Regions from separate parts of the Paenibacillus sp. FSL R7-0302 genome, predicted to be linked through region 4. Evidence: riboswitches for the same ligand, from Rfam matches in the RefSeq annotation. Region 4 holds a riboswitch; each other region holds the start of a gene.

Region 1 (8,108 bases), 4.1 Mb from region 4:
GCCATCGATGTATCCGAGCAGGTCCTCCATATCCTGCGCAACGAACCGTTCATCAACGCGGTGAACATTCCGCCGGTTGCACCTAGCGTGATGAACAAGCTGCAGCCGTACTTCACCCTCGGCGAGAAGCTGGGCAGCTTCGCTACGCAGATTACGGACGGAGCGATCCGCGAGATCCATGTTGAATATGCCGGTGATCTCTCGGATGTGGATACCCAGCCGCTTACCCGCTATGTCGTCAAAGGTGTGCTCACCCGCCACTTTGCCGGAGATGTGAACATCGTCAACTCGATGCATCTGGCGAAGACCCGTGATGTGAACGTAGTGGTGACCAAGGCTTCCAAAACCAAAGGCTTCACCAACCTCATCACGGTAACACTCAAGGCTGAGCATGATGAAGAGCGTCTGGTCGCCGGTACCCTGCTGCAGGGCTATGGCGAACGGATCGTTAAGGTCAACAAGTTCCCGGTCGATATTGCTCCGGAAGGCCATCAGGTTGTGATCTCGCATAATGACAAACCGGGTATCATCGGACTCGTCGGCACCCTGCTTGGCGAGAACGGCGTCAACATCGCATCCATGCAGGTTGGCCGGACTATCATCGGCGGAGCGGCCATCATGCTCCTGACCGTTGATAAGGGTGTACCGAAGGAGGTCCTGGTGAAGCTGGCCGGACTGCCGGAGATCAACACCGCTGAGGAGATCATTCTGCTCTAATTCTTATTTCTTCACAATAAAACACTCTTCGGGAGTGCAGGCCCCAGGCTGCGCACTTCCAAAGAGTGTTTTTTGCGTTATATAAGCGGAAACGGCTTGGCCGTCCTTTTAAAGAACGGTACTGCGGATTAGATGATCATTTGCGCTAATCCGTACTCTTGTCTAATATATACCTTATACATGACAACCATTGACATATATAAACAATACATTCAAGGGAGGTTGCAGAATGAGAGCGGATCGTCTGATCACTATCGTTCAAATCTTACAGAGCCGCGGCAAAATCAGCTCCAAAGAGCTGGCGCAAACGCTGGAGGTATCCGAACGTACAATCTTCCGGGATATGGAGGCACTTAGCTTCTCCGGCATCCCCGTGCTGGCCGAGCGCGGCCGGGAAGGCGGCTGGAGGCTGGCTGAAGGCTACCGGAATTCCCTGACCGGAATGAACACCAAGGAGATTGCCGCACTGCTGGTGCCCGCTGATCCGGCAATTCTGCACGCTCTGGGCATTCAGGAGGAGTTCTCCTCGGCCGCCCGCAAGCTGCAGGCCGTCGCTACTCGGCAGCCAGTCACCCCCTTCAGCTTCCTCAGCCAGCGGATTCACATCGACGGAGCCGGGTGGCATCCCTCCGGGGAGACCTATCCCTGCCTGACCGCTTTGCAGGAAGCCTTATGGGAGAACCGCAAGGTGAGCATCACCTATCTGCGCGGGGAGGACGCCGCCGAGCGGCTGGTTGCACCGCTGGGGCTGGTGGTCAAGCGCGGAGTCTGGTACTTGGTCGCAGGGCATGACTGCGAGCTGCGGACCTACCGGGTCTCCAGAATCACTGAGGCCAAAGTCACAGATGAGCTATTTGAGCTGCCGGAGGATTTCGTCCTGTCTGAGTACTGGGAGACCTCCACCGCCGCATTCAAGTCTGCCTTGCCCAGGTACCCCTCCAGCCTGCTTGTAAGAGAGCAAACGATGAAGGAGCTGCAGAAGGAGCGATACGTCGCCCTGTTGCACCAGGAGCCTTCTGAGGCCCCGGGCTGGATCAGGGCCGAGGTTGAGTTCAACACGCCGGAGTCAGCGTGCCGGATCATCCTGTCCCTGGGTCAGGGCATCAAGGTGACGGCACCGCCTGAGCTTGCGGATACGGTTGCTGCGGCTCTGCGCGAAGCGGCAGCATTATACGATTTTTAATAATAGACCAAATGCACTAGTATCCCCTATAATATTACAATACACATTATTATTTATAGGGGGACTTTACATTATGGACTGGATGAACAAGCTGCCGTTGAAACAAAAAATCGTCACCGGATGTTACCTGGTTGCCGCTTTATTCGCTGTCCCTGTCTTAATCACGCTAATCCTTATGGACAGGCTGCTCATCGGCATTATTCTTGTCGCCGTCCTGGCAGCGCTGACTTACCCGCTTGCACGCTTCATTGAGAGAACGCTTACATCTTCATTTGAGGATATCTCCAATGTGACGCACACGATTGCCAAAGGCGACTTCACCAGCCGTGCCGACGAGAATGGCTCCATGGGCGACATTAGCCGCTCCTTCAACACCATGATTGACAAGCTCAAAAAAATCCTGACCGATGCCTCACAGATTACCCGTCAGGTTATGGACGCCAGCCGCGGGATTGAAGACAAGAATCAGAACCTGAAGTTTGTCATGGCGCAGGTGGCCTCCTCCTCCAATGAATTGGCCCTCGGTGCTAACGAAATCTCGGTGGATATCGCTGATATGACCGAATCGATCAAGGATATCGAAATCAAAGTCTCCAATTATACGAATTCCACCAAGGAAATGAATAGAAGGTCTGTACATACACTGGAATTGGTAGAACAGGGACGGCAATCGGTGGATACCCAAGCCGAAGGTATGCGCAAGAACATCCAGGCTACCCGGAAGGTGGCGGATACCATCGAAGCCCTATCGCATAACGCACGAGGCATTACGATGATTACCAAGACAATTACCGAAATTGCTGAACAGACCAATCTGCTGTCGCTCAATGCTTCTATTGAAGCCGCCCGTGCAGGCGAGCATGGCCGCGGGTTCGCAGTTGTTGCCCAGGAGGTCCGCAAGCTGGCCGAGGAATCCACCGCTTCAACCAAAGAAGTGTTCGGTCTGGTACGCAGCATCGAAGCAGATATCAAGCAGGCCATTGATAACATCGCCATTAACGAAGAGGTAGTCCAGGTGCAGAATGAGATGATTACCGAGACGGCCAACATCTTTGCTCAAATTGTGCATAGTGTCCAATACATAACCGAGCAGATTGCCTCCTTCTCCGCAGAGAGTGACCTTATGCTGGAGAGCGCACTTAAGATCTCCGGAGCGATCGAGAATATTTCAGCTATTACCCAAGAGACCGCCGCAGGGACCGAAGAGGTATCCGCAGCGATGAACGAACAGATTCACGCACTGCAATCCGTGGCTGAGGAGACAGAGAAGATGACCTCTGCAGTCTTCAACCTGCAAAAAACGATTCATATTTTCAAATTTTAACCCCGGCACAAAGAGACACACCTGCGGAATTTTCTGCGGGAGGTGTCTCTTTTTTTGGGCAAAACAAAGATTGTTATGTAATATTCACAAATTGTTGAAATTGTGCATAAGGGTAAAAACCGTGCTTTGCACTTCTTTACTATATTCGTTCTATTGTCATAGCTTGTCTATAAGCTAACCTCTTACATCACCGTTACTTAAGTCCTATCACCGAAATTTGCAATGCTGTATATCTAGTGAATTCTTAATATTTTGCAGTAAATCAGCAATGTAATGAGGCTTTGGGCTTACTTCCCTTATTAATCAACCATTAATCAACCTAAATGGCCATTTGCATTTTAAGACTTTAGTCTTCCAGAGACAACCATTTTCAAAAGTTTGAAAATCCAAATATTTAGCCATTTTTACTCCTGAATATTCGTCAAATTCCGAGTTTCTTCTCACAGGGGTTATTGACAAAAGAGGAGCAAGGAATATATTGTAAAGGAAAATTCTCCACAAATTCATTTATAACCGCATACCGGCAAAATTCACCGAAAGGGAATGACGCAAAGCCATGGATCTACAGTCTCATTTCTGAAGTGGGATCATGACAGCCAGGTTGCTGAAAAACTGTGAACGCCTTAGGTTTCGCGTTTGATTATGGTGATTCGTGCAACAGACCTGTGCTCCAATGCTGAGTACAGGTTTTCTATTGCTGACGTATACAAATAACAACTTGCGGGGTGGATGTTCTGAAGACAGTTGCAGATTATATGGCGGAAGCATTACACAATCTGGGAGTCACTCATTCTTTTGGAATTATAGGCAAGTCTATTTGCCCCATCGCTTTGAAAATGGTTGACTACGGTATAGAGTTCATCCCCGGCCGGCACGAATCCAGCTCCGGCTTCGCCGCCGGCGGTTATGCTCTGAAGACCGGCAGTCTCGGGGTAGCCTTCGGCACCTCCGGTCCGGGCGGAACGAATCTGCTCACCGCAGCAGCGCATGCCAAGGCCAATAATCTTCCCGTCCTCTTCATCACCGGACATCAGTCCATCAAGGAGCTGGGCATTCCCCAATGTCAGGATTCCACTTCCTATCTGGCTGATTTGGCGGATATGTTCCGGCCGGCCACCCTCTTCAGCAAGCTCGTTGAACGCGGCGATCACTTCAGCACGATTTTCAACCATGCCCTATCCATCGCCCTCGGTGACCGGAAAGGTCCGGTCCATCTCTGCATTCCGTTTGATGTGCAGACAGAGCGGCTCGCGGAATGCCGGATTGTTCTGCCGGAACGCGAGGGACTAGTCAGTTATCAGAACTATGACCGGGTCATCTCGGCGATTAATCAATCCGCCAGACCGCTGATCATTGCCGGTAAAGGCGTCAACCGTTCAGGTGCCCATCAGGAACTGGTCCAGCTGGCCGAAACCTTCAACATTCCTATAGTCACCTCTCCAGGCGGCAAAGGCGCCATAGCTTATGATCACCCGCTCTACCACGGTCCTGTCGGCGTCGGCGGCTCTTCGCACGGCGATGAATTGCTGAACAACAGTGATCTATTCATTGTTCTGGGCTCCCGGCTGAGCGACATGACCATCTGCAACCTGAAGCCGGAGAATCATCCGCAGCAGCTGATCCAGTTCGATGTAGATCCAACCTTTGTCGGCAAAATACTGTCCTCATCCACTATCGCTGTCGGCGGGGACTTAAGGGACAACCTGGCACTGTATCTTCAGAAGCTGGACCCCTCTATGGTCACCAGGCATGAAATCACAATCTCCAATGCTTACAATGACGAGCTTCCCGTGCTGGCGGGGCTCTCTCTGGCTTCGGTAATGAGCACGATGAGCGACTTGATTCCTTACAACAGCAGCGTGTTTGTAGATGACGGCAGCCATGGCTTCAATGCTGTGAAATGGTTCAATGTCCGCAGGCCCGGCAGCTTCATATTCGATGCCTACTTTGCCTGTATGGGCAATTCAATTGGCATGTCGATCGGCGCCAAGGCTGCCTCTCCCGGGGAGACTGTCTTCTGTATTACCGGGGACGGCTGTTTTATGATGCTCGGAGCTGAAATAAACACGGCCGTTTGCAAGGACATTCCGGTAATTTTCATCGTGGTGAACAATATGCAGCTGGATATGGCGCTCAAGGGCATGGAGAAAACGACCGGCCGGATTGACGGTACGATCTTCGAGGTTCCGATGGATGCCGTGAAATTCGCCGAATCGCTGGGTGCAGCCGGCTTCCGCTGCGAGACGCAGGAGGAGTTCGCTGCCGCAATCCGCGAAGCTGTGGCCCTTAACAAGGCAGCTGTCATTGAGCTGCTGACTGACCGTGATGAAATGCCTCCTACGGCCCACCGAACGCTGGATCTTACGTAAGGAAGCCATATCCGCACACCTTTTTTTTAACCTACTGTCAGGAGGACATAACGTGAACAAGAGCATGAACAGCGGACTCGATCATTTCACTGATCTCTCAGGAGATTATGGGGCCAAGGCCCTGGCTCCGATCAAAGAGCATTTTCCGGAATTAGCCGAATATATCATGGGCAATGCTTATGGCGATATTTTTCAGCGGACCACGATTGGCTCTGACTGGAAGGAGATTGCAGTGATCTCGTCTCTGATTACGATGGGGCAATATGAACAGCTGGGGGTTCATTATGTAATGGCGCTCCGCGTTGGCATGACCGTCGAGCAGATCAAGGGCGTGCTGCTGCATCTGACCCCTTGCGTCGGTGCCCCCCGGGTGATTTCGGCCTTTAATGTGCTGCTGGATACCCTGGAGGAGATCAAAGAAAAATCTTCATAAATCTACAAATTTCGACTTTTGATTGCACGTTTCAGTATGATCTGGTTATAATGAAGGCAAAATATCCCAAATCGAATTGCGGTTTTGTCGAATAGAGTCGCAGGAATAACGTTTTGGAGGTATTGGAAATTACACTTAGGGAGAGATCAACATGGGACAATTTATTTTGAAGACAGATACTGCGAAGAAAGTAATCAATATTGAGCTGGAGGGAACCTTCTCTAACGAGGACGGGCTCAAATCTATACAGGCTTACCAGCAGACTATTAACCCGATCAGCCCTGCTGAATATGCACTAGAGATCGACTGCCGCAAGCTGAATGTAACCGCTCCTGATGTTGTACCGCTGCTTGAAGGCTGCTTCATCATGTTCAAGGCTGACGGCTTCCAGAAAGTGAGTCTTACCCTGGAAAATAACCCGATCCTCAAAATGCAGCTGGCACGCCTGGGCCGCAAAGCAGGACTTGAGAATCTGGAGATCACTTCAACCGTACAAGCTTAATAAATACAATTTAAACCTAAATCAGCCGCTTGAAACGCACATGTTCATTCATTAAACCGGCTGCTAATGCTGGAAGAGAGTTTTGTAAGAAGCAGATTTGTGAGAAGTATAGCTAACAAAACTTTAGGAGGTCTGTACTATGGCGGGGATTCGCATTAAGGACATTGATATCTACCATCCAGACAAAAGAATCGGCAATGACTTTTTCATACAGCATTTTGACGATAAAGGTATTGATATCCGTGGACTGCTGGCTACTCTGGGCCGTCAAAACCGCTACAGCATCGACAGCCCGGATGAGAACTCCCTGACAATGGCTTTTGAAGCCGCAAGTAATGTTCTGGAGAAGACCGGTCTTACCGGCCCTGACATTGACCTGATCGCTTATGCAAGCCAGACTCCTGAATATATATTTCCTACGAACTCATTGATGATTCACCGCCTGATTAACGGGGCCTCGCATACCATCTGTATTGACAGCAATGCCAACTGTGCCGGAATGACCGCCTCGGTTGAACAGGTCAGCCGCCAGATGATGGCGAACCCGAGAATCCGCCGCGCTCTCGTCATCGGCTCCGATTATGTGGCGCCACATGCGGACAAGAATGATCCGGTATATTACGCGAACTTCGGTGATGCCGCTGCCGCTGTCATTCTGGAGCGCGATGAGCATTCGGTCGGCTTCATTGACTCTATCTACCAGACAGACACCTGTGTGTACGGCAACTCTCTGTTCCCGGCAGAAGGCCTGGCTAAGCTCGGACGCACCGGTGTGGCCGCAGGAGAGTTCAATGTGAAGTTCATTCCATTTGATGATTCCATCTGTGTGGATGCTGCTTCCGAATCGATCAACACTCTGCTGAGCAACAACGGGATTGCCCCTGAATCGGTCAAGGCTGCCTGCTTCTCACAGCTGTCTCTTCCGAACATCCAGGCCGTCTCCGGCAAAACCGGCATTAACCCTGAGGCCGCAGTCTACATAGGCGATGAGTTCGGCTATACCTCGACCAGCAGCCCGTTCATTGCCCTTCACAAAGCCGTCACTACAAGGCAGCTTGAACGCGGAGACAAGGTCCTGTTCTGGACCGTAGGTGCCGGATGGCAGAACGTTGCATTTGTAATGGAGTACTAGTCTTACTGACCGTTCACTTCTGTTTCAGAGTAAGCATACGGCCCGCAGCAGAGTTTCTGCCTGCGGGCCGTTTCTGTTCTTAATGCCTCTACTCTGCTCTAAAGTCTGCCTTCGTGCTTGCCCTCATGCTTCTCCCAGCCCATCGTGCGCGATACAGCATCCTGCCAGGCGCCGTATCTGCGTTCCCGTTCCTCCGGCTCCATCTGCGGCGAGAAGACCTTCTCGGCCGTATTGAAGCTCTCCAGCTGCTCACGGGTCCATACCCCGGAGGTAAGTCCGGCGAGCAGCGCAGCGCCAAGTGCTGTAGTCTCCGCATAGGTTGTACGTGTCACTTCGCTGCCCAGAATATCGGCCTGGAACTGCATCAGCAGATTGTTGCGCACCGCACCGCCGTCTACCCTCAGACCGGTGAGCGGCATGCCGGCGTCCTTCTGCATCGCGTCGATGA
Region 2 (8,108 bases), 450 kb from region 4:
GCGGCGGCAGGGGCGGCCAGTGTGGTAACCTTGGCATCTGCCGGAAGACTGCGCCCTTCCCCCCATGGAAGCAATGAAAGGATAAGGATAAGAGGAAAAACAGTTGTAAATAGCCTGTACTTACGGTTAGTGTTCAATGTAATCTCCTTTCTCCAGCCACACCGCTTCGGCAGACCCCGGAGCGGTTACGCTTCCCGGATGGTCGTCTATAGCTTAGTAGCCCTGCTGGTAAGCAGGGCCATTAAGAGTGGCTTGCAGGATTTATAATTGTAACGTCTTAACCAGTAACAGCGCCAATGTTGAACACAGCTGCGGACCTTATGAGCTTACGAAGCGGAAGGGAGAAACAGCGCGCTTGCCGGAATGGTTCCTTTGGCCTGGCTTGGACTCTGCCACATCAGCCGCGCTTTTGCATCCCCTTGATTCTCATAATACTCTACCTGAATATCATACAGCTCGCCTGCGGTCAGGCTGATGCTGCCCATGCGTTCGGTGCCGCTCTGCTTCACCCAGCTGTCAATCACAAGCTCACCGTTCACCCGTACGCGGATACCGTCATCGGAATGGGTATAGATCTGATAAGTCTCCGTGTAGAGCGGCTTCATCTTCCCGCTCCAGCGGACAGAGAAGAACTCTATGCCGAGGGCGGCATCCGGCGAGCCTTGGCGCCAGTTGAAATCAAGCACAGCATCGGTACGCACTACAGCGGGTTCGCCCGATAGCGTCATGTTATTGAAGTATTCCGCGTACAGTCCATTGGCAGCAGGAACTTCTACCGGCAGATCCACCGGTGTTGCTGTAGGAGAAGGAACGGGAGCCGCTGTCGGCGTAGGCACCGGTGTTGGCGTTGGTGTCGGTGCTGGCGTCAGTGTTGGTGTTGGTGCTGGTGTTGGCATTGGTGTCGTTACTGGTGCCGGCGTTGCTGTCTGTGCTGGCGCTACTGTCGCTGCTGGTACCGTTGTCGGTACTGCTGTTGCAGCCGGAGCAGGTATGGATGTGTTGCCTGCTCTGGAGAAAAGCGCACTTGCAGGTACGGTTCCCTTCACCTGGCTGGGGCTCTGCCACATCAGATGGACATTCGCATCGCCTGCATTCTCATAATACTCTACCTTAATATCGTACAGTTGCCCGGCAGTCAAGGCTATGCTTCCTGTGCGGGCAGTTCCGCTCTGCTTGACCCAGCTGTCAATGACTGCTGTGCCGTTCACCCATAAGCGGATACCGTCATCCGATGTAGTATAGAACTGATAGGTCTCGCTGTAAGCCGGCTTAATCTGGCCGGTCCACCGGATCGAGAAGTAGTCTGTGCCAAGTGCGGCATTAGGAGTACCCTGACGCCAATTGAAGCTGATGACCTCATCGTTACGCACCATAACCGGTGTCCCCGAGAGTGTCATGTTCTTGAAGTATTCTCCAAGCAACCCGTTCTGGGCAGGCTTGCTCTCCGTATCACCGGAGGTTGGGACCGGCTTCGGAATCGGCGCAACGGTTGGCGTTGCTGTCGGTGTTGGCGTCGGTGTTGGCGTCGGTGTTGGCGTCGGTGTTGCCGTTGGCGTCGGTGTTACTATAGGCGTTGGTGTTGCTGTAGGCGCTGGTGTTGCTGTAGGCGTCGGTGTTGCGGTTGGCTTAGGGGCCGCCACTGGAGCAGTCCAGGCCTTATATTGGTCACGGGTCAGTGTGTAGCTGTCATTCATGAAATTCTTGATCGTAGCCGTGCTGTTATTCTCATAGAGCATCTTGCCCCAGTTCATCATGAACACGTAATTCTGCTGGGTCAGCTTCAGCTTCGAGATATTCGGCATTTCACCGTTCTCGCCGATGCCGATCGGTTTGCCGCCAGCCAGGCTGGTCAGATCATCATGATATTTATTCGAGTAGTCGTTATTATATATATCCGCTGCCAGCACATCCACTCTGTCCGCACCCGGATAAGTCCGTGCATAGGGATCAGAGTTGGCATTCGGCGCATTCGGGTTCCATACCCAAATCAGATTATTTAATTGATGAACGTTTACGAAACGGTCATACATAATATTCCATAGAGCTGAGAAATTATCTTTCTTCCCCCACCAGAACCAGCCGCCGTTCATTTCATGGTAAGGTCTCCACAGGATGGGAACCTTGGCATCCCGCAGGCTTTTCAGAGAGACAGCTACTTTATCCAGATCGGTGATCAGCGCATTATACTCTGTAGTACCGGGGGTTACGTATTTGTTGAATTGTGCCTGGCTGATTGACTTTTGCACATTGGACCATTCGTACTTGGTGCCCGGCAGGTTCTGGTGGAAGGTCATGGCTACAATGCCGCCCGCTCTGGACCAGTTCGTTGCACTCCAGACGATATTTTTGCGTTGTGCAGCGACTCCGCTCTCACTCTGTCCACCGATTGCTCCAAGCTCATAACCATGCAGTGCGGCGTATTGTCCGCTTGTTCCCTTCAGCTTGTTGCTCAGCTCATCCGGACTCTCGAAATAGTCATGCTGCCCTGTAATAATTCCATTTCCCGAGATATCATACAGATTGTTCAGCAGCTTGACCGCCTCGGCTGAGGCATTAGGGTTCACGGGCGCTCCTGTAGAGGAAGCAGCCTTGACAGTGGACGGGGCGATTCCCAGTCCCACGGGTACAGCAGACAATACCACGGCCAGCGACAGCACAGCGCAGAGCAAACGAGACTTACGGTAAGTTTTCACAATATTCTCTTCCTTTCGGTAGCCAGGCTGCCACTCTTGCGAAGGCCCTATAGCTTTGCGTCCCTATCTTTCGATTAGGTTTGCCATTGTCGTTTTGGAAGGATCAATCCCTCTTACCGTAAGTATCGTCGATATGCAAATTTAATGTAGAGTAAAAACAAAATTTGTCTAAAAAATAGTTCTCAATACCTGATTTAAAATTGTAACAATTGGTTAAATAGATAAGTTAGACCTAAGAAATGAACTGATGTAGAGCGATATCCTCCCAGTCCAGAGTAATACGGATATTGTCTTCCTCTACCAGCTCAGACCCCGTCTGCACCTCAATGAACTCCACATCGGTAAGAGCAAGAATGGCATGCTTGGTCCCTTCCGGTATCCGCACCACATCTCCCGCCTTCACCGTATGCATCTTCTCATTGATGACAATGCTGGCTTCCCCGCTGACGAAGGTCCAGATTTCACTGCGTTTGTGATGCAGCTGATAGCTGATATTTTTGCCCTCATTGATGAAAATCCGCTTGGTCAGCACCTCGTTGCCTTCATCATATTTCACATAATCGATCACCTTGTAGTGTCCCCAGCGGCGTTCCTCGTACATCGGTCTTTGTTCAAAAGTCTTCAGCACTTCCTTGATCCGCGGACTCTCGGCCTTGTGTGTCACCAGAATGCCGTCCGGGCTGGCGGCGATAATCAGATCCTTCGCCCCGATGACCGTAATTGGAATATCCAGCTCGTTAATGAGGCAGGTGCCCTCGGAGTCAGAGGTGATGAAGCCCTTGCCTACATGGTTGCTGGTCATTTCCTCGGTCAGGGTGTTCCAGGTACCCAGGTCCTTCCAGAATCCGGCGTACGGCTGCACTACGATGTTCTCTTCTTTCTCTACCACTTCGTAATCGAAGCTGATGGAGGACAGCAGCTTATACTGCTTCTGCAGCTCCTCGTAATTCAGCGGCAGCCCTTTGCGCTGCAGGATATCCAGCAGGTAGCCCAGACGGAAGGCGAATACTCCGCAGTTCCAGAGCGCTCCCCGGCTGATCAGCTCCTCGGCCTGCACACGGTCAGGCTTCTCCTGGAAGTGGCTCACTTGCAGGTAACCATTCGCTCCCGCATCTGCGCCCGTTGGAATGATGTAGCCGTATTTCTCCGAAGCATGCTCGGGAACTACGCCCATCAGCGCCAGGTTCGCCCCGCTCACCAGCATGGTGTTCTCCAGTTGCAGCACCGTTTCGAAAAAGGAGGATTCCACGTATGGGTCCACCGGCAGAATCGCCACGGTCTCGCTTGGGGACACCCCCGCGATGGAATACAGGTAGGCCGCCGTCAGCGCAATAGCCGGGAAGGTATCCCGCCGCTCCGGCTCCACGATGATCGGCACCCCGCTGCCGAGCTGGCTCTGGATCATCTCCACCTGGCTGCGTCCGGTCGCCAGATAAGAGGACCCGGCCATGCCGTTCTCCTCCAGCTGTCTCCATACCCGTTGTACCATTGATTCCGGTTCACCTGCCGGACTTGCCAGTACCTTCAGAAATTGCTTGGAGCGTGAATCATTGGACAACGGCCAGAGCCGCTTGCCGGAGCCGCCTGATAGAAGTACTAGTTTCATAGTGAACCCTCCATATCGTATTGTTATTGGGTATTTCTTGTTGCGTCTGTGTGGTTAAAAACCGCCTGTTATGAGGGCCGCTGCAAGGAATTTTGGGCTTACGGCCGCTGTTGTATTTGGATTTCTTGATTAAAACCGCTTCTCGCGGTAGAAATCCAAATACAAAGGCGGACGCTAACGCTCCTACAGCTCCAAAATTCCCCTCCGCTCCATTTCATAACAGGCTTGTGATTTTATTATATCCGCTTCGCCCGCAGGCGAAGCTCCCGGCTAAAGATCCGATATTGCCGGCTTGTTGTAGCGGCAAGGGGGCCGGGCTGCCGCGCTATACTTGCGGCAGCAGCAGTTGAAATCCTGGTTGCCGGCAGCCTGCCTTCACGACAGTGAATCCCTGGTTGCCGCCTACTGTTGCGGCGGAGAAAGATTCAAAAGCTCAAAGACTCTTAAGTGCCGCTTGTTCCAAGGCGTCGCCGCTGAGTTAGCGGCTGGAGAGAACAAGAGTATAGGGCAACAGAATCCAAGACAATGGAATTCAAGATCGGGATTCAAGACCGGAATTCAGGACTCTTGTGCCAAGGGCTTGCGCACAAGTTCGCGGCGGCAAAGCTAGTTAGTTAAGTACTAAGCACTAGTGCTGCTCAGTTGCTCCATTTGGCTCGTATCCGGGAAATCAGGGGCACTTATGCTCTTCATTTACTCATTTAGCCAACTTTCCCGGGATTCAGGTGCACTTGTGCTCTTCATTTACTTATTTAGCCAACTTTCCCGGGATTCAGGTGCACTTGTGCTCTTCATTTACTCATTTAGCCAACTTTCCCGGGATTCAGGTGTACTTGTGCTCTTCATTTACTCATTTAGCCATCTTTACCGGGATTCAGGTGCACTTGTGCTCTTCATTTACTCATTTAGCCCACTTTCAGCGCATTCAATGGGATTTATCCCTCTCATTTCGCCGTTCAGCCCACTTTCGACGCATTCAAGGGGATTTATCCCTCTCATTTCGCCGTCCAGCCCGCTTTCGGCGCATTTAATGGGATTTATCCCTCTCATTCGCCGGCCAGCCCACTTTCAGCGCATTTAATGGGATTTATCCCTCTCATTCCGCCGTTCAGCCCACTTTCGACGCATTCAAGGGGATTTATCCCTCTCATTCCGCCGTCCAGCCCGCTTTCAGCGCATTCAATGGGATTTATCCCTCTCATTTCGCCGTTCAGCCCGCTTTCAGCGCATTTAATGGGATTTATCCCTCTCATTCGCCGTGCGGCCCACTGCCGGCGCACTCCGCCAGAGAGATTAGACCGCGCCAGCCACGCTGGCGGAGAATCCGCTAAGCCCGCCCATCTGCGGGCGGCCAACGGAGATGTATTCGAGGCCGGTGCCTTCGATCTGCTCTTTGGTGTAGACATTGCGGCCGTCGATCAGCAGTGGGCGGCGCATGGTGCCTGCAAGCACGTGCAGGTTGATCTCCTTGAACTGGCTCCAGTCGGTCAGCAGGCAGACGGCATCGCTGCCCTCAGCGGCCTCTTCCGCCAGCCCGCACCAGCGGAGCTGCGGGTGATCGTACTCGCGCCGGAAATTCTCGGCAGCGATGGGATCATACAGCTTCACGATGGCGCCCTCGGCGACCAGCGCCTCGACGATCTCACGGGCCGGGGCCTCACGGACATCATCGGTATTGGGCTTGAACGCAAGCCCCCAGATGCCGATGACCGCGCCGCGCAGGCTGCCGAGCGATTCATGGAGCTTGGAGATAATCATGAAGCGCTGGCCTTTATTGACTTCAACGACGGATTTGAGCAGCTTGAACTCATAATCCACGTTACCGGCAATCTGGATCAGCGCGTTGGTGTCCTTCGGGAAGCATGAGCCGCCATAACCGATACCGGCCTGCAGGAAGGTCGAACCGATTCTCTGGTCCATCCCCATGCCGCCTGCGACTTCGGTGACATCCGCTCCTACCTTTTCGCAAATGTTGGCAATCTCATTAATGAACGAGATCTTCGTCGCCAGAAAAGCATTCGAAGCATATTTGATCATCTCGGCGCTGCGGATATCCGTGACGAATACGTTGTCCGTAAATCCCTGATGAAGCTCGCGCATCGTGGGCTCAAGCGCCGGATTATCCAGTCCGATCACGATCCGGTCGGGATGAAGCGTATCGCGGATTGCGGAGCCTTCACGGAGGAATTCAGGCGCAGAGACGATATCGAAGGGATGATTCGTGAGGGAGGAGATCAGCTGGCGGATTCGCTCATTGGTGCCGACAGGAACAGTTGACTTGGTCATAATGATCTTGTAGCCTTCCATCGCCTGCGCAATCTCGGCAGCCGCCCCTTCGATATATCTCAGGTCGGCTTCGCCGCCCGGCAGGGAGGGTGTACCCACGGCCAGAATGACGATATCGGAGCGGCGGACCGACTCCTGAAGATCGGACGAGAAGCTCAGCCGCCCCTCGCGCAGATTCATTTCGATCAGGGCTTCAATGCCCGGCTCATAGATGGGAGATTCCATCCGGTTCAGCTTATTGATTTTCTCCTCATCCTTATCCACACAGATGACATGATTTCCATTTAGGGTAAAGCATACGCCTGATACAAGTCCTACATAGCCGGTACCAATAACTGCGAGTTTCATACTTTCATCCTCCTTTTAGGAAATTGACGTAGGCCTGTTCCACATACTGCTTGAACTGAACCATAAACGCCTGCTCATCGAATTTGCGTGCATGGCCCATAATCTGGTCGATATCCCACGCATAGGACTCCACCTCATCAATGGCCTTAAGCAAATCATCAACTTCCTGATGCTGGAAAAACACGCCGTTAACGTATGGAATAATCGTGTCGAGCGCTCCCCCAGCCTGATAGGCGATGACTGGCCTTCCTGCGGCATTCGCCTCCAGCGGCGTAATACCGAAATCCTCTTCCCCGGGAAAAACAAACGCCCGGCACTGGGACATCAGCCCTGTGACTTCCTGATCCTCCAGCCGGCCCAGAAACGATACATTCCCCTTGGCCATGCCTTCCAGACGCTTCCTGTCCGGTCCGTCCCCGACAATATACAGCTTAAGCCCGTTACGGTTGAACGCCTCCACCGCAAGATCGATCCGCTTGTACGAGACCAGCCGCGAGACAATCAGATAATAATCGCCAATGCTCGGGGAGCTGGTGAAGCGGGCCGTATTGATCGGCGGGAAAATCACATCGGAATCCCGGTGGTAATAATTCTGAATCCGCGTCTTCACGACTGAGGAGTTGGCAACGAACTGGTTCACATTTTTGGAGGTGCGCTGATCCCAGTTCTTGAGCCGCTGCATATACACCTTAAGCAGTCTTTTGAATAATCCGGAATTCGATTGCCGCTCCATGTACGTGTCATAGTCCCAGGCGAAGCGCATTGGCGTATGACAGTAGCACAGATGGAAGGTGGACTCGGGCACCTGAATGCTTTTCATAAAAGCGCTGCTCGAGCTAAGAACGATATCATACCCGCTGAAGTCCAAATCGCGGACAGCCATGGGGTAGAGCGGGAGCACCCCTTTGAAGTTACGCTTCACTCCCGGAATCTTCTGCAGCCAGGAGGCCCGGATATCGGCATCTTTGAGGTTATCGGTCAGGCGGCTTCCGTTAAAAACCGTTGTGAAGATCGGAGCCTCCGGGTACATGTGATGAAAAACCTCCACCACCCGTTCCGCCCCGCCCATCTGGATTAAATAATCGTGCGCTATCGCAATTTTCATGTGAATCATCCTCAAAGTTTTATGGAGCAGCATCATTAAGCAGTACACGCATGGCTAGAGACAGATATGA
Region 3 (8,108 bases), on a different contig from region 4:
GGCATCAGGTAACAGCACATTATAACCCAGGTTCTCATAATAGTTCTTGGCGGTCGCTCCCATATCCTTGGCCTTCCCGGAATAACCGTGGGCAACAATGACCGTCCGTCCCGCAGCACGCGCTGACGCCAGATAATAGCCTTGCAGCTTGAGCCCATCCTCAGACACCAGTTCTACCTCACGGAAGGTCTGCCGGGACACCCACTCCGCTCCTTCTCCCCACGAGGCTCCGGCCACCGGCGGCGGATCAATCTTAAGGTCTGGGGTCTTGGCCAGGAATTCCTTAGGGGCCCGCTTAATGGCTACTCCATAAAAATAGAATCCGGCATACCCCACCCCTCCGGCCACCACGATCAGCACCACAAGCAGGTATATCATCCACATCAACGTTCCTCCTTCAGTAAGCAACCATATTAATTTGAGCCTAGTATAGCATGGGAGTACGGCCAACTAAAAATACGGCTGGGGCTACGGTAAGAGATTCAGCATGAATTTCTTTCTCTTCACAAACTTCAAATCCATTGTACTCTGCAAGACTCTTGGAACAAGCAGGTGGACTCTATTTAGCACACTCGCCTTCCCGCAGCAGATTGCATGCATGTATGCTGTTTTCCACATACATTTGGTCCGCTGACTCTCTCATCGGCACATTGTATGCTGTTTTTCGCATACATTTGGTCCGCTGACCCTCTCACCGGCACATTGTATGCTGTTTTCCGCATACATTTGGTCCGCTGACTCTCTCACCGGCACATTGTATGTTGTTTTTCGCATACATTCTGTATCCGGGCACTTATTTCCAACGAAAAAAGAGCTACTTCCAGGAGAACGTCTTCTCCGAAAGCAGCCCTTGTCAAATCACAGGATCATTGTTTGTTTATATAAATCTCAGTTCCGGTCACTCATTTACGTTTGCTGTTTCTGGTGGTTCTTCTAAGAATCAAGCCCAGACCAGCGAGTGCCAAACCGGCAAAATAATAAGGCGCCGGACTGGATTCGCCCGTCTTCGGCAAGGTTCCATCCACAGGCACACCGCCTAGAGGAACTTCATCATCAATAAGGACTACATCGGGTGCCGGTTCTGCTGAAGGCGTTGGCTCCGGTGTTGCTGCTATTGGCGCAACCGCAATAGCCGGTGTCGGCGTTGATGCCGGTACTGTTGTAGCTATCGGAGTTGCTACAGGCCCAAGCGGCAGCGGATCATCAATCACAGCCACATCATTGCTCACGATAAATCCGATAATCGGAGTCGGCGTAGGCACTGGAGGGAAACTGAACGGCGGCGATGTTGGCGCTGGCGTTGTTACTGGTGTTGGATCTGGTGTCGGCGTTGGTGTCGGCGTCGGTGTTGGTGTCGGCGTCGGCGTTGGTGTCGGTGTCGGTGTCGGTGTCGGCGTTGGTGTCGGTGTTGGTGTTGGTGTCGGTGTTGGTGTTGGTGTTGGTGTCGGTGTTGGTGTTGGTGTTGGTGTTGGTGTTGGCTCTGCCGTTGGCGTTGGTGTCGGCTCTACCGTCGGTGTTGATGTTGGCTCTGCCGTTGGCGTTGGTGTCGGTTCTACCGTTGGCGTTGGTGTCGGCTCTGCCGTTGGCGTTGGTGTCGGTTCTACCGTCGGCGTTGGTGTCGGCTCTACCGTTGGCGTTGGTGTCGGTTCTACCGTTGGCGTTGGCGTAGGCACCGCTGTCGGCGTCGGTGTTGGCTCTGCCGTTGGCGTTGGTGTCGGCGTCGGCGTTGGTGTCGGCGTCGGTGTTGGTGTCGGCGTCGGCGTTGGTGTCGGTGTCGGTGTTGGTGTCGGTGTCGGTGTTGGTGTCGGTGTTGGTGTTGGTGTTGGCTCTGCCGTTGGTGTTGGCGTTGGCTCTACCGTTGGTGTCGGTGTCGGTTCTACCGTTGGCGTTGGTGTTGGCTCTGCCGTTGGCGTTGGTGTCGGCTCTGCCGTTGGCGTTGGTGTCGGCTCTGCCGTTGGCGTTGGTGTCGGCTCTGCCGTTGGCGTTGGTGTCGGTTCTGCCGTTGGTGTTGGCGTAGGCACCGCTGTTGGCGTTGGTGTCGGTACCGCTGTTGGCGTTGGTGTCGGTTCTGCCGTTGGTGTTGGTGTCGGTACTGCCGTTGGTGTTGGTGTCGGTACTGCCGTTGGTGTTGGTGTCGGTACTGCTGTTGGCGTTGGTGTCGGTACTGCCGTTGGCGTTGGTGTCGGTGTCGGCTCTACCGTCGGTGTCGGTGTTGGCTCTGCCGTTGGCGTTGGTGTCGGTACTGCTGTCGGCGTCGGTGTTGGCTCTGCCGTTGGCGTTGGTGTCGGTTCTACCGTTGGCGTTGGTGTCGGTACTACTGTTGGCGTTGGTGTCGGTGTTGGCTCTGCTGTCGGCGTCGGTGTCGGTACTGCCGTTGGCGTTGGTGTCGGTGTCGGTACCGCTGTCGGCGTTGGTGTTGGCTTCACGGTCGGTGTTGGCGTCGGCTTCACGGTCGGTGTTGGCGTTGGCTTCACAGTTGGCGTTGGTGTCGGCTTCACGGTCGGCGTTGGCGTCGGCTTCACGGTCGGCGTTGGCGTCGGCTTCACGGTCGGTGTTGGCGTCGGCTTCACGGTCGGCGTTGGCGTCGGCTTCACGGTCGGTGTTGGCGTCGGCTTCACGGTCGGTGTTGGCGTCGGCTTCACGGTCGGTGTTGGCGTCGGCTTCACGGTCGGCGTTGGCTTTGGAGTTGGGGTGCACACAGGTGTCGGGCTAGGTTTTACTGTGGGTGTAGGTTTCACTGTAGGTGTAGGCGTTACCGTTGGTGTTGGTTTTACCGTCGGCGTTGGTGTTACCGTCGGTGTTGGTTTCACTGTAGGTGTTGGTGTTACCGTTGGTGTTGGTTTCACTGTCGGCGTTGGCGTTACCGTTGGTGTTGGTGTCACAGTCGGCGTTGGCGTTACCGTTGGTGTTGGTGTCACAGTCGGCGTTGGCGTTACCGTTGGTGTTGGTGTCACAGTCGGTGTCGGCGTTACCGTTGGTGTTGGTTTTACCGTCGGTGTTGGCGTTACCGTTGGTGTCGGACTAGGTGTCGGTGTTGCGGTCGGCGTCGGACTCGGCGGCGGCCCCTCTCCCTCGTACAATCCCAGGTGCATCTCTACCCCGCCGCTAAAAGATTTTGCAATCAGGGTTCCGTACAGCTCTGCTCGGGCATAATGAACATCCGCTCTGGGTGCGAGAATGCTGCCATAGAAGGAGGTATTAGCGATATTCACCTCAGAAGCTTCGTAAAAGTTGAACAATACTTGACTGGCTCTGCCGTTATTCATTGAAAAGCTCGGCACATTGACTGTAGGCCCGCTTATATTAATAATCAGCGTAGCGTTCTGTGCAATGTTGAATTCGATATAGTTGGTCTTCGCCAGTGTCGAGGCATCCAAATGAACTACATTGAAACGATCCGGTGCACTTATCTTGAGCTGTCCATAATTGTTATTGCCGATCTCATTCGTGTCAGCCAAGGCACCATACTCTGTGGAACGGGAGATCAGAGCCTGCTGCTCGGCTGCAAAATCAATCGGCTTCTCTTTCCTCTTAGCACCTATAATTTTAACCTGGGGCTCATTGACTGTAATGCTGTCCCCGTATACCACATTTCCGTAAATTTCTCCGCTACCCGAATGTTCAAAATTCTTGCCCGCAACCAGCACATCCGTAGGCGAAGCATTCCTGTATGCCCTGGCTACTCCGTAACCTCCGGTGAGGGTAATGTTCCCCGCCGCTGCCAGACGGCCTTCAATCTGATCACCGCCTTGTGTGAAATCCCCAAGAATAAAAGCATTAAAATTCCCTGCGACCCCCAAAACCGGTGTTGGCGTATAAGGAACCCCTGAAGCTGCTCTGACATCCGTGCCCCACGTAAAAGCACTGGATACGGTCAATAAGCCTGCCATAAGGATGGCGGCTGTTTTACGTACTCCTTTTTTCAATAGTCCACACCTCCTAGTTACTATTCTATGAATCTGTCACGCGACTATAACAACAAAAAGACCGCCAAGAAGGGTTAGCTTCACGGCGGCCGGACGACCCTAGTCTCAACTTTAGAGACAGTAGATTCCTGACTTTGCGTCCCGTTCTTTCGATCCGGTTTGCGTTTGTACATGATTTCGGTATGAAATTGGGAGTAACTTATGTAAATTCATCGTTGAGTCTATGACATTTGTTACTTTTGTACTAATTTCAGTTTATCCGCTCCCCCATCCTATTGTCAATCCATTCCCAGTATATTTTTTGAAATTATATTTTTCGATGGTTCCTCATTGATCCCTTGTACCATAAGGGTTAAGGGGCGAGTCTCTTTTTATTTATTGACGAAAAAAGTCGAGAAATCAGAAGATTGGCTGTAGCCGTTTGTCTCTCTTCCCTATAATAATATCAATTTATATTATTTAAATTTGATTCATTTGTCCTATTTTATAGCCCTCAGGCCCCTCGAACTCATTGTCTGCTCCTGTTCAATGCAATTTTACCTATTTACAGGCAGCTCAGCTCAGAAAAAAAGTGCCGCCCATAGGGACGACACCTGCTAATAGACTTCATATATTTTGAATAAAATGTCGCCTAGGCAGACCCGAACAGCTGAACCCAGCCAATCATCGATACCCAGAGCGGAACACTTAGAATGATCCCGAATACCAAACCACGGCGGAGACTTCCTTCATGACTCATTGCCATTCTCCTTTGAGCTGATTTATTTTTCAATCCTTAATCTTTAATATTTCAATTTTAATATAAAATAATTCATCTTATTTTTTTGTGAAATATATCACATTATTTGAGTTAATTTATAAAACCCATTGATTATTTTTTGAAGGATGAGTTACAATGCGAATATACGTTCTCTTCGAGGGGTTGAGAAGGATGCAAAGAGCAGAGAGCCAGGATAACCTGCTGGTCAAATCCTATATTTTGCTGCCGCTTATTCTATCCGCCTTCGAGCGGGATGCTTCTGCTATAGCCTCAGAGCTGCGCACGCCTGCGCCTTATCTGGAGGTAATCCAGTCGGCCGTCCATGCCGCTTCTGCTGATCTGCGGGAGGTCCGTGCCGGGATGCACGCCCGTGGTCTGAAGGTCTATGAGCAGCAGCGGCTGGAGGCGGGTGTTGAAGCCAAATTCGTCTGCAGGGGTTATCACGAGCGGATGCTGCTGCTGGATGATGTGATTGCAGCCCAGGCCACTCTGCATATGCGCAGATACCTGGGTATGGAGAAGATGGAGCAGGGCTAACCAAAGAAGCCTGCCGCAAGCGGCAGACTTCTGCATGAAATGTTCACCCGGATGCGGTTACATTAACAACGTCCAATACCCGAGCGTGCCGCATATCACCACCACAGCTACCGGGTACAGGATTCTCCGGCTTACCTGATCCCTGAACGCAAGAAACAAACAAAGCATACAAAGCCATGCAATTAGAAGGCTTCCCATCTATTATGCATACGCTCCTTCCCGGCATTCCTGCCCCTCTCCAGCGGTAGACCGCCTCAGAGCACAACTATCCTTATATATAGGAAGATTTCCCGCCGAATATCCCAATTATACCAGCTGACAGCCAATCTGGAGCAATTTTTCTTCACATTGCCGTCAAGAAATTCACAATTCCTCTTCCAGCACAGGATATTCCCAGAAACCCAGACGTCCCTTAGCAGGTATGGGATGTACCAGCGGAACAACCTCCTCCAGCTTCCAGGCATACCTTCCTTCGGCATAATTGCCGAATACATATTCATTGCCGCCCGGCCAGCCTTGCTGCGCAAGCTCCGGCGTCACCTCACAGCAATCCGCAATGCGGCTGACTGCAATGATCTTGCCGGTTGGCAGGTTGTCCGCAGTGTAGCCGTAACGTGCCAGCAACGACTGATACGGCTCCGTCCGGCAGATCGCCTTATTCACCTGCATCCCGGCATGGATGGCTAACTCTCCCCGGTGGGCGGTCCGCCAGGTACGGGTTTCGATTTGTTTTTCTCCCAGCGCAATTAATGTTGCCCACGGCTGGCGGATGGTCAGGCATTTCATAATGTAGCTTGCCTCCTCTGATGAACACCTTTTTACTCAGAATTACTATGGCCTTCTACGGGAAACAATAATAGCTAAGAAGGGGGACTGACGGACTATGGGTAACGGATTAGATCAAGGGTACGGGGTATTAAAATGCAAATTATCCAATGAGAATATCATATATAAGCTAGGTGTCAAAAATAATCATATCCAGGTACTGGTTGAGGTTGAAGGTGTTATTCATAAAAAGTACAGGGTGGCTATCAATATCAGATCAAGCGCTAAAGCGGAACATTTACCGGAGGACACTGCAAATCAGGTGCTTTACTATGTGGGCGAAGATTTCAAAGCGGAAGAAACGGCCCGTTGGCTCGCGCTTGAATCAGGCTTCACGAAGATCACCGGGCATAACCGGAGCCTTGCCCTTGATTATATCAGGGGAAACCTGGTGATTCCCAGTAAGATGGTAGCTCTGCCTAATACGAACCAGGATGACAAGGAAGACAATGATCCGCACAACAATCTGTATGATAAAATCACCTCTTATCTCAAGGAGGCACAGGAACAGGATGCAACCCTGTACGTATTCGGCGAGCCTTGGGGACCCGAAGAGGATAAGCCCGATAAATACTTCGGCTTCTCCCCTGGGCAGGGCGTCCATAATATTCATATGAACCAAGGCAATGCGGGCGGGTACGCCAGAGAAAATGGCACATGGCAAGACGGCGGAGTCCTTATTCATTTCGAGAATGAACACAGATGGGTGGCTATCTTCCTGGCCTTCCAGTCCCAATCCTGGTGTACTAACGACCAGGGAGATGCCACCAAGCCGGTTAGTGAATGTAATCATACCAATGCTTTGTCATGAGCCAACACCAACGCATTAACCGCTGATACGGTATCCTTGGCATCCAGCTGTTCATCCAGCTTCAAATGAAGTTGTAAGGTAGCGACTGGTGAATGGTTAGCAGAAACGATGAGCTCAACCTCATGAGAGGAGAGCACCTTCGCTTGCAGGATTTGCAGCCAGGGGATAAGATCCGGTAACGCTTTATCCTCCGAAGGACCGGTCTCCATGCCATCCACCCCAATAGGGGAATGCCCAGCGAAATACTCAATTCTGAGCACAGCATCAGAAGGGGGACTGTTCCTCTTCAAGGTCCTAGCCGCTTCGAGCTGATGACGGGAGGTTCGTTTACGACCGATAATTATATTCCACAAAACGATACACAGAGAGGGGATGAAGAAGCAGAGCACCGCCAACCAACCACTGGAGGTCTTAACATAGACGGTAAAAAAGAGGGCTGCGGATAGAATCGCAAGCAACCAGATGTAGATCTCCTGCCGCCATTTGGACTGGAGCTTCCCGGATGCTGGAGGAATGGACTGTGCTGGCTGAATATCAAGAGCTTTCTCCGGTTGAGCTGCCCTACGTTCTCTCCATGGCAAATGCTCCCCATTCAGCATATAGACGTTATCGGCTGCTCCCTGCCAGACCTTCTCCTGCGAGGGATGCGGCGACTGCCAGAGGGTAACGTATTCTTGAATGTCTTTTAGATACAGGGCGGGATCGCCCGTGAATGAGAAATATTGCGAAAGCTCCAGATGAATAACGGCAGTAGAATAACGCTGTACATGGGTCGATAAGGTTACCAGCCACTCATGTACAGGAGTGGAAAGCGCCGGGAAATGGGCCAGCGTGCCGGGTAAGCTCAGACGCAATTGCTCTGCAGCATCCGCCCATGGAATCTGCCATTGGAAGGCCTCGGAGAAATGCTCCCACTCAGGCAAATCCTCCACATCCGGTTGGTTCATATGGGGTTGAATCTTGCTCCAGGCTTGCATAAGCTGCCTGCTATAGCGCTGGAACTGGTCTTGGCTGACCAGACAAAACCATACTGGAGCGAGAAAATTATTCGTCTCGAAAGCTGTATTCTCATAATCAATCAAATCTGTATCGGCACTGGTAACACTCAGGAATGTCCGGTTTCCCATATAAGATCCTTGCCTCCTAGCATCCAACCCTATGCTCCCCACTTTACTTAACTAAAGGTTAGAAGAATGGTAGATGTTGATGCTTGCATAGAAAAAAGGCGCAGTTCCAAAAAACCGGAAAC
Region 4 (8,108 bases):
TAATGAGGAGGAAGTCATTCAGGTAACGTACGAGCGGCTCAAAAAAGTAATGGATGGTTGCGGCGATTCCTATGAGTTAGTATTCGTCAATGACGGCAGCCGGGACCGTACGGCTGAGATTATGCGCGGCATCAGCAATACGGATGAGCATGTCAAGCTGATTGACTTCTCCCGTAACTTCGGCCATCAGGTGGCGATTACGGCGGGTATGGATTATGCTGAAGGCCAGGCTGTTGTGGTCATTGACGCAGATCTCCAGGACCCGCCGGAGGTCATCCTGCAGATGATCGCCAAGTGGAAGGAAGGCTATGAGGTAGTCTATGCCAAGCGGCTGAAGCGCCACGGAGAGACCTTCTTCAAGAAGGTGACAGCCAAAATCTTTTACCGTCTGCTCAGCAGCATGACCAGTGTGGAGATTCCCACGGACACCGGGGACTTCCGGCTGATCGACCGTAAGGTCTGCGATGTGCTGCGCGGCCTGAAGGAGAAGAACCGTTATGTGCGGGGGCTGGTAAGCTGGGTCGGCTTCCGGCAGACCATGGTGGAATATGTGCGGGAGGAACGCTTCGCCGGGGAGACGAAATATCCGCTGAAGAAAATGATCCGCTTTGCGCTCGACGGAATCACCTCCTTCTCGCACAAGCCGCTCAAAATCGCCTCGTATATCGGATTCTTCCTGTCCTTCTCCAGCTTCATCTACCTGTTTCTGGTCTTATTCCAGAAAGTCTTCACCTCTTGGACTGTGCCGGGCTGGGCATCCATTGTCGGGGTGAACCTGCTGTTTAACGGCATTGTGCTGATGCTGCTGGGCGTCATCGGGGAATACATCGGACGGATCTATGATGAATCGAAGGACAGACCGCTCTATATCGTAAGCGAGACACGGGGCTATCCGGATGCCGAGACCGAAGACACGCGGAAGGAAAGCGACTATGCAAAATAAGGCCTGGAGCGCAGGCATGATCCAGTTTCTGAAATTCAATGCGGTGGGCCTGCTTAACACGTTCATTGATTTTGCGGTATTTACCCTGCTGCATTCCCTGGGGATGCTCAACACCCCTGCACAGATTATTTCCTACAGCGCCGGGACGGCCAACAGCTTTGTCTGGAATAAGAAGGTGACCTTCAAGGGCCGGGACAGAGGAGGCAATAGCGGCTTTGACCGGATGCAGCTGGTGAGATTTATTGTGCTGAATCTGCTGGTGCTGGGCATTTCGGTGCTGCTGATTCATCTGCTGACTGACCGGCTGGGAGTCCAGGTGCTGATGGCCAAGGTGCTGGTTACCTTTATTACAGTAATCATTAATTTCTTTGGAAGCCGGAAGTGGGTATTCTAAAGAGATAGAGCGTATATCTTCCCCGTATTCTGCGGAGGCAGCACTTATTCTATATTGCGGAGGCGATTGTCATGCGGAAGTTATCCTATTTGATTATACTTGCCGGGGTCCTGATTATGCTCTACCCCAAAGGAAGCGAATGGTACGAGGACCGTCAGCAGCAGAAGCTGCTGGAAGAGGCTGAACAGGCCTATAGTGAAATCGTTCCTTCGGCTACGGCTCCTGCCAGCCAGGATCTGAGCAAGCCTTATGCGGAAGTCACCCAGCTGCTGGCGGAAGAGTCTGGTGCGGAAGAGCCGGTGCCCACTACAGCGCCCGAGATTGAAGTGGGAGGCAAGATCACCGCTATTATTGAAATCGATAAAATCGATCTGAAGCTGCCTGTACTGGAGGGCGCCACCAAGACCAATATGAAGCATGCAGCGGCGCATATGAAGGAGACAGCTCCGATTGGCGCGGTAGGCAATGCAGCGATTGCTGCGCATCGGTCAAGAACGGCAGGGCGGCTGTTCAACAGATTGGATGAGGTTGGTAAAGGGGATACCATTACTGTTATTACAAGCGGACAGGAATACAAATATGTTGTATATGATGTATCTATTGTAGAGCCTACCGATATTTCGGTACTGAAGGGAAAGGATGATGATAAGATTTTGACCCTTATTACCTGTGATCCGCTAGTCAACCCTACCCACAGACTTATCATTCACGCGAAGCTGACCTGATTCTATCAGGACAAGGCGATAAAGGTCGAAAAAACATAAAATTTTAGTATATTTGTGGTGAAATCTAGCAATTGGGTCTTGCTAATAGATATAGATATGGTAAGATATAACTATGAAAGCTAATACACGATAAACGGCAAACCTATCGAAAGGTAGGGACGCAAAGCTACAGGGCCTTCCCGTCATGGATGGCAGCCAGTTACCGAATGAAGAGGCTTTTTTTGTTTGTTTTCATTCTGAATCTGTCATTATGTGGTAGTAGATTGGACAGATAAAGCTTATACGATAACGGCAAACCTATCGAAAGGTAGGGACGCAAAGCTAAAGGGCCTTCCCGTAAGAATGGCAGCCAGCTACCGAAAGGGGTTTTATCCATGAAGAAGTTTTATTTAATGCTGATTACACTTTTTGTGATCGTCACTTCCGTGCAGACAGGCACTGCTCAAGCAGCAAATGCAGATTCAAGCTGGTTAAATGTTGGACAACTTGATCAAGGGATTATCGGGGTTTCTTACGATGTTCCTAAGGACAAGAAGATGAAGCTCATGATTACCAAGGACAATAACAGCTATACTTACAACTTATACACTTCCAAACCGACCGAGACGTTCCCGCTGCAACAAGGTAATGGCTCTTACAAGGTCTCCGTTCTTGAGAATACTACCGGCAACAAATATAAAGTACTATCTTCCGAGACTGTATCTCTCTCCATGAGCAATGTGAATGCCGTATATTTGAGCTCTGTACAGAATGTGAAGTGGAGTTCTTCCGATAAATCCGTCCAAAAGGCAGCACAGCTTACAAAGGGTCTGACCACAGATGCAGACAAAGTTAAGGCTATCTACAATTACATCGTAGCTAACGTGAAATATGACTACTCTCTGGCCAACAGTGTAAGCACGGATTATATTCCGAACAACGACAACACACTGGCTACCAACAAAGGGATCTGCTACGATTACGCTTCCTTGTTCGCTACTATGCTCCGCAGTGAAGGAATTCCAACCAAGTTGGTTATGGGGAATACAAGCTATGTAACTTCATACCATGCCTGGAACGAAGTGTTCCTGAACGGCAAATGGGTGACGATTGATACTACAGTGGATGCAGGTCTGGGCAAGAAAACAGCAACAACAGAACTGGTCAAATCAGCAAGCAAATATACTGCAGCGAAATTCTACTAAGAATAGCTGTGAACTATAGCATTATCTGAGACTAACCCGCTTAATGATTAAGCGGGTTATTTTTATTTATATAAAGGTTGCTTTTTAATAGAAGGATAGGTTATTATAAATAAGCGTTGTTGGAGCGGCAAGGGAAATGAGAGATTACTTAAATAAGTGATTTCAAAAATAAAGCTTGCATTGCTCAGATGAACGTGATATATTATAAGAGTTGCTGGTGACGATAACATCGCCGCTGACAACGAGCTTGATCTTTGAAAACTGAACAACGAGTGAGTGGGAAATCACTTCGGTGAGATCCAAAATTAGAGAATGTAAATTCTCGTCAGATGTTTCAAAATGAGCAATCGCTCTTTCTAAATACCAATTTGGAGAGTTTGATCCTGGCTCAGGACGAACGCTGGCGGCGTGCCTAATACATGCAAGTCGAGCGGAGTTTGAGAGGAAGCTTGCTTCCTTTCAGACTTAGCGGCGGACGGGTGAGTAACACGTAGGCAACCTGCCCTCAAGCCTGGGATAACTACCGGAAACGGTAGCTAATACCGGATAATTTCTTTCTTCTCCTGAGGAGAGAATGAAAGGCGGAGCAATCTGCTGCTTGGGGATGGGCCTGCGGCGCATTAGCTAGTTGGTGGGGTAACGGCCCACCAAGGCGACGATGCGTAGCCGACCTGAGAGGGTGAACGGCCACACTGGGACTGAGACACGGCCCAGACTCCTACGGGAGGCAGCAGTAGGGAATCTTCCGCAATGGGCGCAAGCCTGACGGAGCAACGCCGCGTGAGTGATGAAGGTTTTCGGATCGTAAAGCTCTGTTGCCAGGGAAGAACGTCCGGTAGAGTAACTGCTACCGGAGTGACGGTACCTGAGAAGAAAGCCCCGGCTAACTACGTGCCAGCAGCCGCGGTAATACGTAGGGGGCAAGCGTTGTCCGGAATTATTGGGCGTAAAGCGCGCGCAGGCGGTTATTTAAGTCTGGTGTTTAAACCTTGGGCTCAACCTGAGGTCGCACTGGAAACTGGGTGACTTGAGTACAGAAGAGGAAAGTGGAATTCCACGTGTAGCGGTGAAATGCGTAGATATGTGGAGGAACACCAGTGGCGAAGGCGACTTTCTGGGCTGTAACTGACGCTGAGGCGCGAAAGCGTGGGGAGCAAACAGGATTAGATACCCTGGTAGTCCACGCCGTAAACGATGAGTGCTAGGTGTTAGGGGTTTCGATACCCTTGGTGCCGAAGTTAACACAGTAAGCACTCCGCCTGGGGAGTACGGTCGCAAGACTGAAACTCAAAGGAATTGACGGGGACCCGCACAAGCAGTGGAGTATGTGGTTTAATTCGAAGCAACGCGAAGAACCTTACCAGGTCTTGACATCCAACTAACGAAGCAGAGATGCATCAGGTGCCCTTCGGGGAAAGTTGAGACAGGTGGTGCATGGTTGTCGTCAGCTCGTGTCGTGAGATGTTGGGTTAAGTCCCGCAACGAGCGCAACCCTTGACTTTAGTTGCCAGCAGGTGAAGCTGGGCACTCTAGAGTGACTGCCGGTGACAAACCGGAGGAAGGTGGGGATGACGTCAAATCATCATGCCCCTTATGACCTGGGCTACACACGTACTACAATGGCCGGTACAACGGGAAGCGAAGCCGCGAGGTGGAGCCAATCCCAGCAAAGCCGGTCTCAGTTCGGATTGCAGGCTGCAACTCGCCTGCATGAAGTCGGAATTGCTAGTAATCGCGGATCAGCATGCCGCGGTGAATACGTTCCCGGGTCTTGTACACACCGCCCGTCACACCACGAGAGTTTACAACACCCGAAGTCGGTGGGGTAACCCGCAAGGGAGCCAGCCGCCGAAGGTGGGGTAGATGATTGGGGTGAAGTCGTAACAAGGTAGCCGTATCGGAAGGTGCGGCTGGATCACCTCCTTTCTATGGAGAATCGTCTTCTGCAACGAAGACATTCAAATCGGAAGTATTACTTCCACAACTCAGGTTTAGGCCTGTTACTCACTCGTTGGTCAGTTTTGAGAGTTTAAGCTCTCATCTTTACCTTGATCCTTGAAAACTGGATACCGAAACGAATTTGCGTTTTAGAACATTCCTTTAAGCTGAACTTGTGCAAACAAGTTTTGAATTAATGGCGATGCTAAGCGGTTTTCCTAACGGAAAACACATTGGTTAAGCTACTAAGAGCACACGGAGGATGCCTAGGCGCCAGGAGCCGACGAAGGACGTGGCGAACAACGAAACTGCCTCGGGGAGCTGTAAGCAAGCTTTGATCCGGGGGTGTCCGAATGGGGAAACCCAGCTGTGGTAATTCGCAGTTACTCGTATCTGAATACATAGGATACGCAGAGGCAGACCAGGGGAACTGAAACATCTAAGTACCCTGAGGAAGAGAAAACAATAGTGATTCCGTCAGTAGCGGCGAGCGAACGCGGAACAGCCTAAACCAAGAGGCTTGCCTCTTGGGGTTGTGGGACGTCTCACATGGAGTTACAAAGGAATAGAGTAGGTGAAGAGGTCTGGAAAGGCCCGCGATAGAGGTAAAAGCCCTGTAGCCCAAACTGTGTTCTCTCCGAGACGGATCCCGAGTAGTGCGGGGCACGTGAAACCCCGTATGAATCCAGCAGGACCATCTGCTAAGGCTAAATACTACCTGGCGACCGATAGTGAAACAGTACCGTGAGGGAAAGGTGAAAAGCACCCCGGAAGGGGAGTGAAATAGAACCTGAAACCGTGTGCTTACAAAAAGTCAGAGCCCTCTTTATGGGTGATGGCGTGCCTTTTGTAGAATGAACCGGCGAGTTACGTTTAACATGCAAGGTTAAGGTGAGAAGCCGGAGCCGCAGCGAAAGCGAGTCTGAATAGGGCGACTGAGTATGTGGACGTAGACCCGAAACCGTGTGATCTACCCCTGTCCAGGGTGAAGGTGCGGTAACACGCACTGGAGGCCCGAACCCACGCATGTTGAAAAATGCGGGGATGAGGTGGGGGTAGCGGAGAAATTCCAATCGAACTCGGAGATAGCTGGTTCTCCCCGAAATAGCTTTAGGGCTAGCCTCGGTGAATGGAGTGGTGGAGGTAGAGCACTGATTGGGTGCGGGGCCCGCAAGGGTTACCAAGCTCAGTCAAACTCCGAATGCCATTTACTTCTTGCCGGGAGTCAGACAGTGAGTGCTAAGATCCATTGTCAAAAGGGAAACAGCCCAGACCATCAGCTAAGGTCCCCAAGTGTGTGTTAAGTGGGAAAGGATGTGGAGTTGCACAGACAACCAGGATGTTGGCTTAGAAGCAGCCACCATTGAAAGAGTGCGTAATAGCTCACTGGTCGAGTGACTCTGCGCCGAAAATGTAACGGGGCTAAACACACCACCGAAGCTATGGCTAGGATCGACTTCACTGCGCCTTTGAGGCGTGTTTATCCAGAATCATGAATGCCAATAAATCATCTGAAAGGATGGTTGGCTAAATGACTCCAGGGGATAGACACGAACTTCGAAGCTGGAGTGAAGTCGATCCTGGGGTAGGGGAGCGTTGTATGTAGGTTGAAGGTGTACCGTAAGGAGCGCTGGACAGCATACAAGTGAGAATGCCGGTATGAGTAACGAAAAGATCAGTGAGAATCTGATCCGCCGAAAGCCCAAGGTTTCCTGAGGAAGGCTCGTCCGCTCAGGGTAAGTCGGGACCTAAGGCGAGGCCGACAGGCGTAGTCGAAGGACAACAGTTTGAAATTACTGTACCACCGTAATCCGCTATGAGCGATGGGGTGACGCAGGAGGGTAGTGACGCGGACTGATGGATGTCCGTCTAAGCAGTGAGGCTGGTGTGTAGGCAAATCCGCACATCGTAAGGCTGGGCTGTGATGGGGAGCGAAAATTATAGTAGCGAAGGTCATGATCTCACACTGCCAAGAAAAGCCTCTAGTCAGGAGAAGGTGCCCGTACCGCAAACCGACACAGGTAGGCGAGAAGAGAATTCTAAGGCGCGCGGAAGAACTCTCGTTAAGGAACTCGGCAAAATGACCCCGTAACTTCGGGAGAAGGGGTGCCTCGGTAGGGTGAATAGCCCGAGGGGGCCGCAGTGAAAAGGCCCAAGCGACTGTTTAGCAAAAACACAGGTCTGTGCGAAGCCGCAAGGCGAAGTATACGGGCTGACGCCTGCCCGGTGCTGGAAGGTTAAGGGGAGCGGTTAGGGGTAACCCGAAGCTGTGAACCGAAGCCCCAGTAAACGGCGGCCGTAACTATAACGGTCCTAAGGTAGCGAAATTCCTTGTCAGGTAAATTCTGACCCGCACGAATGGCGTAACGACTTGGGCGCTGTCTCAACGAGAGATCCGGTGAAATTTTAATACCTGTGAAGATGCAGGTTACCCGCGACAAGACGGAAAGACCCCATGGAGCTTTACTGCAGCTTGATATTGAATTTGGGTACGATCTGTACAGGATAGGTGGGAGCCGGTGAGGCAGGAGCGCAAGCTTCTGCGGAGGCGCCGTTGGGATACCACCCTGATCGTATCTAGGTTCTAACCTAGTGCCCTTAGCGGGTACGGGGACCGTGTCAGGCGGGCAGTTTGACTGGGGCGGTCGCCTCCTAAAGAGTAACGGAGGCGTTCAAAGGTTCCCTCAGAATGGTTGGAAATCATTCGCAGAGTGCAAAGGCATAAGGGAGCTTGACTGCGAGACCTACAAGTCGAGCAGGGACGAAAGTCGGACTTAGTGATCCGGTGGTACCGCATGGAAGGGCCATCGCTCAACGGATAAAAGCTACCCTGGGGATAACAGGCTTATCTCCCCCAAGAGTCCACATCGACGGGGAGGTTTGGCACCTCGATGTCGGCTCATCGCATCCTGGGGCTGAAGTAG

What was found. Region 4 has a riboswitch for cyclic di-GMP ahead of MKY96_RS25640 (transglutaminase-like domain-containing protein). Riboswitches for the same ligand answer to the same signal wherever they lie in the genome.
Region 1: another riboswitch for cyclic di-GMP. It lies ahead of MKY96_RS07935 (thiamine pyrophosphate-binding protein); the one in region 4 lies ahead of MKY96_RS25640 (transglutaminase-like domain-containing protein).
Region 2: another riboswitch for cyclic di-GMP. It lies ahead of MKY96_RS23765 (PA14 domain-containing protein); the one in region 4 lies ahead of MKY96_RS25640 (transglutaminase-like domain-containing protein).
Region 3: another riboswitch for cyclic di-GMP. It lies ahead of MKY96_RS26410 (choice-of-anchor A family protein); the one in region 4 lies ahead of MKY96_RS25640 (transglutaminase-like domain-containing protein).

The regions. Positions count from the first base shown of each region.
Region 1 is NZ_JBBOWB010000001.1:1,871,689-1,879,796, reverse strand. Features, by position in the region: gene serA (phosphoglycerate dehydrogenase) at 1-717, shown strand, start outside; gene MKY96_RS07945 (helix-turn-helix transcriptional regulator) at 947-1,900, shown strand; gene MKY96_RS07940 (methyl-accepting chemotaxis protein) at 1,974-3,224, shown strand; cyclic di-GMP riboswitch class I at 3,737-3,833, shown strand; gene MKY96_RS07935 (thiamine pyrophosphate-binding protein) at 3,980-5,593, shown strand; gene MKY96_RS07930 (carboxymuconolactone decarboxylase family protein) at 5,646-6,026, shown strand; gene MKY96_RS07925 (hypothetical protein) at 6,178-6,528, shown strand; gene MKY96_RS07920 (3-oxoacyl-[acyl-carrier-protein] synthase III C-terminal domain-containing protein) at 6,668-7,660, shown strand; gene glpK (glycerol kinase GlpK) at 7,759-8,108, opposite strand, start outside.
Region 2 is NZ_JBBOWB010000001.1:5,495,809-5,503,916, forward strand. Features, by position in the region: gene MKY96_RS23760 (glycosyl hydrolase) at 1-137, opposite strand, end outside; gene MKY96_RS23765 (PA14 domain-containing protein) at 327-2,693, opposite strand; cyclic di-GMP riboswitch class I at 2,708-2,788, opposite strand; gene MKY96_RS23770 (sugar phosphate nucleotidyltransferase) at 2,926-4,299, opposite strand; gene MKY96_RS23775 (UDP-glucose dehydrogenase family protein) at 5,593-6,933, opposite strand; gene MKY96_RS23780 (glycosyltransferase) at 6,938-8,038, opposite strand.
Region 3 is NZ_JBBOWB010000002.1:162,731-170,838, forward strand. Features, by position in the region: gene MKY96_RS26405 (alpha/beta hydrolase) at 1-378, opposite strand, end outside; gene MKY96_RS26410 (choice-of-anchor A family protein) at 903-3,926, opposite strand; cyclic di-GMP riboswitch class I at 4,008-4,100, opposite strand; gene MKY96_RS26415 (hypothetical protein) at 4,858-5,223, shown strand; gene MKY96_RS26420 (ASCH domain-containing protein) at 5,587-6,009, opposite strand; gene MKY96_RS26425 (YukJ family protein) at 6,107-6,859, shown strand; gene MKY96_RS26430 (hypothetical protein) at 6,838-7,941, opposite strand.
Region 4 is NZ_JBBOWB010000001.1:5,949,214-5,957,321, reverse strand. Features, by position in the region: gene MKY96_RS25655 (glycosyltransferase family 2 protein) at 1-943, shown strand, start outside; gene MKY96_RS25650 (GtrA family protein) at 933-1,337, shown strand; gene MKY96_RS25645 (class D sortase) at 1,409-2,062, shown strand; cyclic di-GMP riboswitch class I at 2,188-2,269, shown strand; cyclic di-GMP riboswitch class I at 2,343-2,423, shown strand; gene MKY96_RS25640 (transglutaminase-like domain-containing protein) at 2,437-3,246, shown strand; rRNA gene MKY96_RS25635 (16S ribosomal RNA) at 3,612-5,172, shown strand; rRNA gene MKY96_RS25630 (23S ribosomal RNA) at 5,420-8,108, shown strand, end outside.